2 regions of the Pseudoalteromonas sp. SG41-5 genome follow, and region 2 is predicted to be linked to the other one. Evidence: riboswitches for the same ligand, from Rfam matches in the RefSeq annotation. Region 2 holds a riboswitch; the other holds the start of a gene.
The links. Region 2 has a riboswitch for lysine ahead of lysC (lysine-sensitive aspartokinase 3). Riboswitches for the same ligand answer to the same signal wherever they lie in the genome.
Positions count from the first base shown of each region.

Region 1 (5,463 bases), on a different contig from region 2:
ACGCGGCACGTTCTTCTACGTGTTTACGATAATCTTCTAGCACAATATTGCCCTCTTGGTGACGTGAAAGTATTCAGTAATACACATTCTCGCGAAAAATTACTCAATACTTATAGTATTCTGACGATTAATTATAAAGCTTTTAAATATAGATGAAAATCCGTGCAATCAAGCAAAATTCTATACTCATTATAAATACTGTGAATAACCAATTAGGAAAAAACCATTCACATGAATGTTAATTAACTGCGAATTATTGCTATTTTTTAGGCATAAAAAAACCCAGCATCTTGCTGGGTTTTTAATAAATCAAATGCTATTAACGCTTAACTTTCACGCGCTCAATTGACTTAAGGTGTGCTTCTACACGACGGTTTTCCGCGTGTGCAGCAGGTGTGTTGTCTGTATTTTTAAGACGCTCTTCGCCTAGACCAACAGTAGTAATACGATCTTCAGCAATGCCATCAGCAATTAGCTTAGCAGCAACTGCATCAGCACGCTTTTTCGATAACCACTTGTTATACTCAGCTTTACCAACAGCTGAAGAATGACCTTCAAGTAATACTGTTGTGTCTGTATGCTCTTTTAAGAAGCTAGCAACTTGGTCAATACCGCTGTCATATTTACCAGCAACTTTTGAGGCGTTGTTAGGGAATGTTACTAACAAGCTTTTAGTTACTTCACGGTCTTCATATAAAGTACAACCTGTACCATCAACAGCATCTGTCATTGGTGTGTTTGCACATTGGTCATCTGCATCAGGGATGTTATCACCATCGCTATCTACCGGGGCAACTGCTACAGGTACTACTGTAGCTGGAGCTGGAGCAGCTTTAACTGGCTCAGCAGCTGAACTTTGCTTGCCAAATAAATAGCTAAGACCAAGTTTAGCACCTACATCTGTGTAACCACGGTCAAGGCCTTGGTAAATAGATGTTTCAGCATTAAATGCAAAATTATCAGTGAAGTAATGTTGGTAACCAGCACCCACATTAGCAAAAGTTAGGTTTTCTGTAATATCGATTTTTTTAAGACCGAAAATACCATAGAAAGGGCCGCCGTTGATGTGATAAAGACCATCAATACCTAAACGGTCGCCGTCCATGCTTGTTGCGTTCATGGCAGGATTTGCATTTGAAATGTCAAAATCCATATCAGCATATTCTAGACGTGCACTCCAGTAATCGTTAAAACGATAACCAATTTCTGCACCCCAACCAGTTGAATCATCAACGTTGGTACCTGCGCTTCCACGGACATTTTCCCATGAAGCATCGTAATAATCGCCAAAAGCACCGATAAAGAAACCTTCTTTTTCAGCAGCGAAACTTGAAGCGCTAGTTGCAGCTAGTGCTAAAGCAATAGTAAGTGATTTTAATTTCATTGTTTCCTTCCCATTTTCACAATTAAAATTGTAGCTAAGAGACCCTAGCTCAATAAGTTTAACCATAGAGTACCGTATCTTTAGTTAATCATTACTTAACGAAAATATTTAAATGCATATTTTGCAATTTAACTATTTATTAAAATAAAGCGCCCTACATTATAGTTCAGATAAAAAACTTTACCTAACTTGCACATCTATCGATTGTCAGCATTGTAGTTGCTATCACTGCAATTTCAGCCACAACGTTTCTAATATCTTTGGCTTTAATAATTTAAATGCTTAAGCTAATGAGTGCATTATATTGGTTAATTTTAAATCAACAAGTAGTTAAGCATATTTATTTCTTATAATTATTAATAAATAACAGCTTTTAACTAAAGATCTGGATGTATAAGTCACATCAATTCATTAATCGTCGCTCAATTTACGAACAATACGCCTAACAATCAGCACTGCGTTATTATGTTCCGCAGAATGTTTGGTAATTAGTATCCCCATCAACAGGCGGGGAGTACCAAAATGCAGGGCTTGCCAACAATTGGTAAGGCGACCTCAAGGCCGTTAAATATTCATCTAACATGCTGCTTTCACCAGTACTTTCATACTGCTGTATTATGCTTTCAACAATATGATTACGCGGGATCAAGCGTGGGTTGGCTTGGCGCATCAGCTGATAGCTTTGCGTATTTGTTCTGGCTAACCACTTAATAGACCAACCAGCCAAGTCACTCGGAATGGCAGTCTGACCTTGCAATGATTCTGTTAAGGAGTCAAAAGTATTGGTGTAATCAAGCTGATGGGTTTTCAGTAAAGTTAATAACTCGGATACTAATTCAGCATCGCCATCTTGATGACCATCAAAGCCCAACTTTTTCGCCCACATCTGTGTAAAGGCTTGATGAAACTGCTCAGCAAAACCATTTATTAATGGGCTTAATAGCTCAACAGCCAGCTCTTCGTCATCGCTAATTAAAGGAATTAAACTTTCAGCTAAACGTGCACAATTCCAATTAGCAATATTAGGTTGATTGCCAAAAGCATAGCGACCTTGGCGATCAATAGAACTAAATACAGTATCAAAATCAAACTGATTCATCATTGCACAAGGGCCATAATCGATGGTCTCACCACTGACGAGCGTATTATCAGTATTCATTACTCCATGAATAAAACCAACGCGCATCCAGCTAACAATCAGGCTAACTTGCTTTTCAATTACCGCACTTAAAAATGCCAAATAACGCGCAGAGCCCGTAGACTTTATCTCAGGATAATGACGCTCAATAGCTAAATCAGCTAAGGCTTTTAAACCAGTAACGTCACCTTGCGCAGCTAAATACTGAAACGAACCGACACGTATATGACTACTAGCAACGCGGGTAACAATGGCTCCTTGTTGTGGTGGTTGACGGTAAACTGTTTCACCACTGGCAACAACTGCCAAACAACGTGTCGTCGCTATGCCAAGCCCGTGCATTGCCTCACTCATTATATATTCACGTACCGCAGGACCGATTGCACAACGGCCATCACCTCCACGTGAAAATGGCGTAGCACCAGAACCTTTGAGTTGAATGTCCCAAAGCTGTTGCTGCTGATCAGTGACAGCCCCTAATAAATGTGCTCGCCCATCACCTAAACGCGGTGAAAAATGTCCAAATTGATGCCCTGAGTAACCTAATGCCACAGCAGCAACATCGCTGTTATTAAGATTACCAGAAAAAATTACCGCACGTTCTGATGTGACAACCTCAATATTAAGCTGCCTAGCTAACGTATCGTTCCACAGCAGTAAGTTTGGAGCAATAACAGCACTTGGCTGATCAGCCACAGCAAAATCATCAGCAATCTGGGTGTAACGAGCAACTAATTTCATAGTATTCCTTAAGCTTGGGTTGTTTGTATACCAACGCGATTATCGCCCACGCTGTATGCAACTAACAGACTGAGCTCTTGTAGGCTTAATCCGCTTTGTTGCTGCAATTCATTAAAAAAATGTTGAGCGCTGGCAAGTGACTTTTTAGTTTGTAAACCGCCATCAATTATTTTATGAGCACGGAGATAACTTTCTACATCACGCGATAATAAAAAAGTATCTTTCCCTAAGGTTCGCAATGCATAAGGGCCGGTGTTACCACCTAAACGCGCCCCATGCTTTTTTAAATACCCCCACAAACCAATAATATCGTCGCTCGGCCAATCTGCAATAAACTGACTAAAACTGCCATGTTCACTTGCCACTTCATGGATCATATACGCATTTTCTGGGATCGTTTGCACTTTTTTAAAGTTACGAACGCTTCGCCCATCGGTGGCTTTTTGCTCAAGCATATCTGGCGGCATCATTAATAATTTAGCCACACTAAAATCCCAAAATACTTCCCGAAAACCTGGCCATTTATTGTTGATCACTGACCAATAAAAACCACTTTGAAAAATTTTGCGGGTAAACTCTTCAAGCCATGCATCATCAGGTAAAGCAGTTAATTGCTTTGCATTTTGAGGGGCAACAAGTAATTGCTGTAACATTACTTCGCTACCTTTTCGCTGTGCCGCTCGTTGATATATATCTTGAAATTTTTCCATTACTCACTACCACTGCTTGTTATTACGCTTACTGTAACGCTATTTACGTTGTAAAAAAATGTCAGGAGCACATTGCAGCTAAAAATAAACTTAAAAATATCCAGCCTTGACACCTAGACGGCTAAAATGCTTTAATCTTTCGCATTACCCCTATTAAAGGTTTGAGTTTTAAACGATAAAACTTACACCATGGGCTAGAAGAGGTGCGTTATTCAGGTAACGTATGTGAGGAGCACATACTCCAGTGATCATACGTGAGGGGAATTAACGCCGAGAAGTAACACTTTTTGTGAAGTTTTACTTCGGGCGACTGGGTTGAATCCCAGCGACTGTCACCAATAACAGCTTGGCTGTTAAAATATTTGGTGGAGAGCTTCTGGTCTTAGCGTAATAAGGCCATAGCGCCCTATTATATTAAGCCCATTCGCTCTTCGAATTATTAGTTCGAACGACGTTAATGTGGCTCCAATCATAAAAGCTTATTAACTCCTCGAATCACTTATAAGTTCGTGAGAGATGATCAATAACTTCAATTTAAATGACTACCCTTTGTGGACGGCACTCGTCACGCCATTTACTGACGCTGGTGAAGTCGACTATGCCACTCTTGATCAGTTAGTTGCACAGCAGCAAGTGGCTGACAATGGTATTTTATTACTTGGTAGCACCGGCGAAGGCCTCGCACTAACACTCAAAGAGCAACAAGCGATTGTTGAACACGTGTGCCAATTAACGCCAACAGTACCGCTGATGGCTGCAGTAGGCGGTATAAATCTAAAGCAACAACTTGCCTGGGTTGAATACTGTAATCAGTTACCCATTCATAGCTATTTACTGGGCACTCCCCTATACGCTAAGCCCGGCGTGGTAGGCCAAACACATTGGTTTGAAAGCTTACTTAATACCAGTAAACATCCTTGCATGCTTTATAACGTACCAGGGCGCAGTGCTGTTGATATTCCATCGGCCGTAATTAGCAACTTGAAAGACCATAAAAACTTGTGGGCACTCAAAGAAGCCAGTGGCGACATTGCTAAATTTGAAGGTTTTAGAAAAGTCGCACCTAATTTAGCTATTTTTAGCGGTGACGATGCACTGATGCCTTACTTTGCCCAGGCTGGCGCAAAAGGTTTAGTCTCTGTGGCTGCTAATGCATGGCCTGTGCAAACCCATGAGTTTGTAAAACGAAGTCTCAGCGGTCAACACCCCAATTTATTTGCCGACTGGTCACAAGCCATTCAAAGCTTGTTTGCTGTCGCAAACCCTATCCCCGTCAAAGTATTGATGCATTTACAAGGGCGAATTAACAGCCCGTACTTACGTCCACCTTTGACGCATCTTGAGTTAACGCAAACTGATTGTATTAACAACGCAAACAACACCATTTTATCTTGGCATTAAATACAGGTTTTTATAATGAGCTGGTTAGAACTACTAAATAATTTAGAATCGGGCGCTGTGCGCGCAGCAACACAAGACGACAACGGCCA
Region 1 is NZ_JACJFH010000028.1:10,896-16,358, forward strand. It holds gene acnB (bifunctional aconitate hydratase 2/2-methylisocitrate dehydratase) at 1-43, opposite strand, end outside; gene H5232_RS09395 (OmpA family protein) at 320-1,384, opposite strand; gene H5232_RS09400 (YdiU family protein) at 1,848-3,263, opposite strand; gene H5232_RS09405 (DNA-3-methyladenine glycosylase I) at 3,272-3,973, opposite strand; lysine riboswitch at 4,164-4,357, shown strand; gene dapA (4-hydroxy-tetrahydrodipicolinate synthase) at 4,490-5,374, shown strand; gene H5232_RS09415 (2,3,4,5-tetrahydropyridine-2,6-dicarboxylate N-succinyltransferase) at 5,390-5,463, shown strand, end outside.
Region 1: it holds a riboswitch for lysine, as region 2 does, so the genes downstream of both, dapA (4-hydroxy-tetrahydrodipicolinate synthase) here and lysC (lysine-sensitive aspartokinase 3) in region 2, are expected to answer to the same signal.

Region 2 (5,463 bases):
AAAAAAAGATAACTATAAAATAGACTAGTAAAAACGCGCCGCCGCCATGATTTGCCGCTTGCGTGGGAAATCCCCAAATATTACCTAATCCAACTGCAGCGCCAGAAGCTGCTAAAACAAAGCCAAGGCGGCTTTGAAAACCATCACGCAATTGTGCCATACATCTACAAATCTGTTATTATTTTTCATTATTGTGAATTAAACCATATTTAACTCTCACAGAGTAATAAATTTGCCTTGGCTTAATTAACCAGCGCACAACCGCACAAAATATAAACATGTTTGTTCTTTTATCACTTTAATTGTGGATTTTATGCCTGCGTTATTTTTTCAACAGCAACTCGTTATCACCAAACACAGCGTGCAGCCGTTCAATGCGAATACTATTTTATTATTTGACGCCCAGCAGTTAAATGTTGATGAATTTGATTTAAACGCACTATTAAGCCCATTTGAACTGACGGTTATCACCCGTAGAAAAAGTTACAAAGCCAAGCAAGAATATTTAGCCACTCGGCTACTGCTTAAGTATTTGGTAAAACAAACGATGCCACAATTTCGTGATCTAGCAAATAACCATATTAGCTCTGAATTTGACCAGCAAAGCAGTAAATTACTGCTTCATATAACTGACTGTGACACAGTATTGCGTAGTTGTTTATCCCACTCTAATGGTTTTGTCGGTGCTGCATTAAATGTAGAACGAATTGAATTTGGTTTTGATATTGAAAAAATAAACCTGAAGCGTCCATTTGCAAAGCTCGCTAAGCATTTTTATCATCTTGATGAGGTAAATTTAATAACGCAAGATCAGCAAAGTGCAGAACGATTTTTTAGAATATGGACCTTAAAAGAAGCACTTGCCAAAGCCACCAGCCAACCAATTGCAAAATTACTCAGCCCCAATGTATTTACTGAACTTGAGCGAGCAAATTTAACAGCGCTGAGTTGTCAATATCATGAGTTTGATATCAGTGTGGTAAGTGACAAGAGCACTGACTGGCAGTGCTCTGTGGTAAATTCTACCGCCCAATTACGCGGCGTTTTGAACTTCTAATAAACGGCTGTGGATCGCTTGCACAACAAAGTCTGACTCGCTCTGCTCCACTAAAAAGCACAGGTTATGTTTACTTGCGCCATGACAAATTAAGCGAATATTAAAATCGCTTAATACATTCATTAAGTTAATTTCTTGCTGACGTAATTGAATTTGTGAACCAATTAATGCCACTAAGGTTAAGTTGTTCTCAACCGACACGTGGCAAAACTCCGCTAACTTATCAAGGCATTCTTGATCAAGCTCAGGACGCGAGGCATTTGGCGCATTATCTAAAGTAATTGCAACACTTATCTCTGAGGTAGTTACCAAATCAACCGAGATATTAAACTCACTTAAAATTGTAAACACGTGAGCTAAAAAGCCACTAGCCAAAAGCATTTCAGGGCTTTTTAAGGTTAACAATATTTGATTTTTACGCTGCGTGACAGCACGAATTCCGGGGATTTGTGATTTCTCACGTTCGATCCAGGTACCACCACGTTCAGGCTCACGGCTAGAACCAACAAACACACTAATATGGCTGCGGCTCGCAGGTAAGATAGTTGCCGGATGTAATACTTTCGCCCCAAAGGTAGCCATTTCGGCCGCTTCATCAAAACTTAAACGCGCAATCGGCGTAGCCTTAGCACATAAGCGCGGATCGGTGCTAAAAATGCCCACGACATCAGTCCAAATGTGCACGCTTTTAGCGTTTATAGCTTCGGCCAATAATGCCGCACTGTAATCTGAACCACCACGACCAAGTGTGGTAGTTTGACCATGTGCGTCGCTGCCTATAAAGCCTTGAGTTACAATAACCTGTTCAGCTAATAACGGAATTAAATGCTCTTTTGCGGCCATTGCTGTTGCAGCTACATCTGGGGTTGCTTTAGAAAATTGGCTGTCGGTTTTTAATACCTGTCGCACATCAAAACGCACCGCATTTAAGCCATTTAAACGCAGTACCTGAGTAAATAAATAGGATGATAAACGCTCACCAAAGCTCAATAACTCATCATGTTGTTGCTTTGATTTTAGTGGCTCACTGGCAAGTGACTTAAAAGCTTTAATGGTTTCATCAAAGCCATGAGCTAAATCAGCATCCAATGACAGCTCATTTAAAATAGCTTCTTGAATAGCAATAACGCCAGCAATGTTCTCATTGCGCTCATCTGCTGATAAATCTTTTTTACATAAGGTCACAAGGTGATTAGTCACTCCTGCGCTGGCACTTACGGCCACTACTCGTACGTTGTTATCGGCTACAATAATTTCACTGCAACGGCTCATCGCTTCAAAGTTAGCCACACTGGTGCCACCGAACTTTGCGACTACGTAGTCTGATTTTTGATTTTGTGCTGACTGTTGCAAGTTAGTTGCAGCTAATTGGGTATTCATGTCGTCTCCTTTTGTGGCATTCATACCACGATAAAACAAGAAGAACTTGGCAAGGGGGTGCTCGATAAGAAAAGTCCACTGCCAGAAGCTCTCCACCTAATTGGTGACAGTTTTGAGGATTCAGCCCCATAAACCGAAAAACCACTGTGACGTCCAGTTGCTTTCCTCGGCGAGTACTTCCCTCCTTAATGATTACAGGCATACGTCGCCTAACATTAAGTACCTAAGTACCGCACCTCTTCTGAATGTTAGATTAATTACTTAAATTATTAGCAATTAAATAACAAAACCCGCTATTAAGCGGGCTTTGAAAGTTATCGTTTAGACGTCTAGCTGTCAAGTTGTTTTAAATAATAAAAGCAATTAAATAAAGCTACCAGCTAAATACGATCCCATATAACCAATTGTATAAGCGATTAATAAATACACCGACATACGTAAATAACTCATAAAGGTAAGCGCTTTTACTTTACTCATAGCGATAATACCGGCAGCCGAGCCAATAATAAGCATGGACCCCCCCACCCCAGTTGCATACGTAAACGACAACCATTGTTGTGGACTCATCACTATTTCAGCTTTAAGTAACGCAGCCGTTAGTGGTACGTTGTCAACCGCAGCTGATAATATACCCATTAAATAATTAGCGTATTGTGCTGGCATTAACTCGTAAAGGTGAGTGAACTTACTGAGCATACCGACTTCTTTCAGGGCGCCTACAAGTAATAATACGCCAACGAAGAACAGCAAGGTGTCGTATTCTATTTCGCGAATATAATCGATGATTTTTTTATTCACATCTTTTTTGCGCATTAAAAATTGCGCTACTAAAAACATCAACGACAAACCAAATAAGAAAGTTAACAAAGGCGGCACATGATAAAGCACGCTTAACGTTAATGTCCCGACAATCGTTGATAAGAAAATCACTGCAATAGTGATATCTGTTTTCTCAATGCGACGGTCCTCTTGTTTGGTAAACTCAACTTGGCCGTTGAGCCCAAATGACAGCATAATGGCCAATAGCGCCACGCTAAATAACGCAGGCACAACCAACAATAGCAAGTGACCAATGGTAACTTTGTCATCAAGGAAAATCATCAAGGTAGTAACATCACCGGTAATTAACGACACTCCGCCCGAGTTCACACTAAAGATGATAAGCGTAGCGTATTTAATTAGCTTTTTCGGATCGAGTTTTAACGACATAACCACCGCAAGGGAAATTAATGTGGCTGTGATATTGTCTGAAATCGACGAAAATAAGAAGGAGAACCCGCCAATCAAAAACATCAGTTTGCGTTCGCTAATAGCACTGGGCATTATCTTATGCACAATATTTTGGATAAAACCTTTGGAGTTCAAATAGGCTACAAAGGTCATTGCAGCCATTAAAAACAACCACAGTGTGGCAATCTCTAAAATATTGTGGTCAAGTTGATGTTGTACGTTTTCGGGGCTTTGCCCGTGAAGCGGCGAGATAAATAAGATAATCCAGCATAAAGTACCAAAGAAAAGCGTGGTTTTGGCCTTGTTTACATGGATAATATCCTCTATAACGATGAGCACGAATGCTAGCGTTATCAGGGTTAGGATAATTGCAGTTACCATGGTGTTTGAACAACCTTTATAAAAATGTAAAAATTGTATGTTATGAGCCGCAGGACGACACGGCGCGCAGTCTAGCACCAAAGAATGTGTAAAACTATTGTCAATTTGCTTTTCTACGACTAATCGCTGAGGCCTAACAAGCCGGCTTTACAAGATAAATTAGGATTTTTGGAGTTTTATGATCCCAGCTAAAAAGTTGCTAAATACCCTAACAGAGCACTGGGGAATGTTAGAGCTGCTATTTAAACGTTTTAAAATGGCTGATTTCAGCCTAAAAGACGTGCAAAATGCGATCAAACAAAAACAACCTACGTGGTCAAATGAGCGCATTTACAAAGAAACCAACCGCCTTTTAAACCAAGATATTATTATTCCCTTGGCTAAATCGTCACAACTTGAAATTAACCGTGCAATTGCAGATTTTGCCACTTTTTTATTGCAGGAAGAACATTTAGGCTTGGCGCAAGAAATTAGCGTGCTGGTTGAAGATTTAGCCCGTTTGGGTAACCGTTTAGACAATGCCGGTAGTATTGAAGACTACGACGAGATGCGCCGTTTTAGCCGCATTATGGATGATCGGGTGCGTAAAATAATGAAACTATTTGCCCACAACGAAAATGCCATTTTAAATATTGTAGAACAAGCAAAAGCTAATAATGCGGTGCAATCATTACAAAAGCGTTATCAAGCGGTGATTGAAGCGTTTGATGAATACATTGAACCAATGCTTGAAATGGTTGATATTCGTGGCGATTTTCATGCTTGTTTTAATACCATCGAAACACAAATCAGTACGCAAATCGAATATATTGAACGCAGCGGTAAAGCTTATCAAGATAAACGCATGCTTGAACGATTACGTACCCGAATTTTAGAAATGCATTTAGTTGGTCGCGAAAGCCTGCGTAAAAGTGCCGATATGCTAATGCCACTGCGTGAAGAGTTGCGCCGTAATAATATGATCACTCGTCAAGCAGCTAAAGTACTTGGTTTAGTACGTAAAAATGGCGTTGATAATATGCTCAGCGCCGTACAACCACATTTTGTCTCTGACACGCAGCGATTCTCATTGGGGCAACAGCGCCATATGGTCGCTTATATGGCTGCACTTGTTGAGTTTGAACACAGTGAATACGAACTTCCTGATCAACAAGATGTGCCTGCTTTTGTTACGCCAAATATTCCAGATTACAATAATGTTAAAGCAAACTTTAAAAAACGCTTCAATGCTAAACGTAAAAAGCCACAACCATTATTGACCTTTTTAGAGCAAAGCTACCCCGACCTTGAAGCCGACGAAATGCTGTTTTTATATCAAAAGCTGGTAAGTGACAGCGATATTGAAATCAATCAAAGCGATGAAAAAATGCGCGTAAAAATTGCCGGGCAACATTTTTCTCTTTTCCCTTTTAATT
Region 2 is NZ_JACJFH010000051.1:26,451-31,913, reverse strand. It holds gene H5232_RS14000 (sodium-dependent transporter) at 1-160, opposite strand, end outside; gene H5232_RS13995 (4'-phosphopantetheinyl transferase superfamily protein) at 314-1,057, shown strand; gene lysC (lysine-sensitive aspartokinase 3) at 1,034-2,437, opposite strand; lysine riboswitch at 2,515-2,686, opposite strand; gene nhaD (sodium:proton antiporter NhaD) at 2,801-4,048, opposite strand; gene H5232_RS13980 (hypothetical protein) at 4,227-5,463, shown strand, end outside.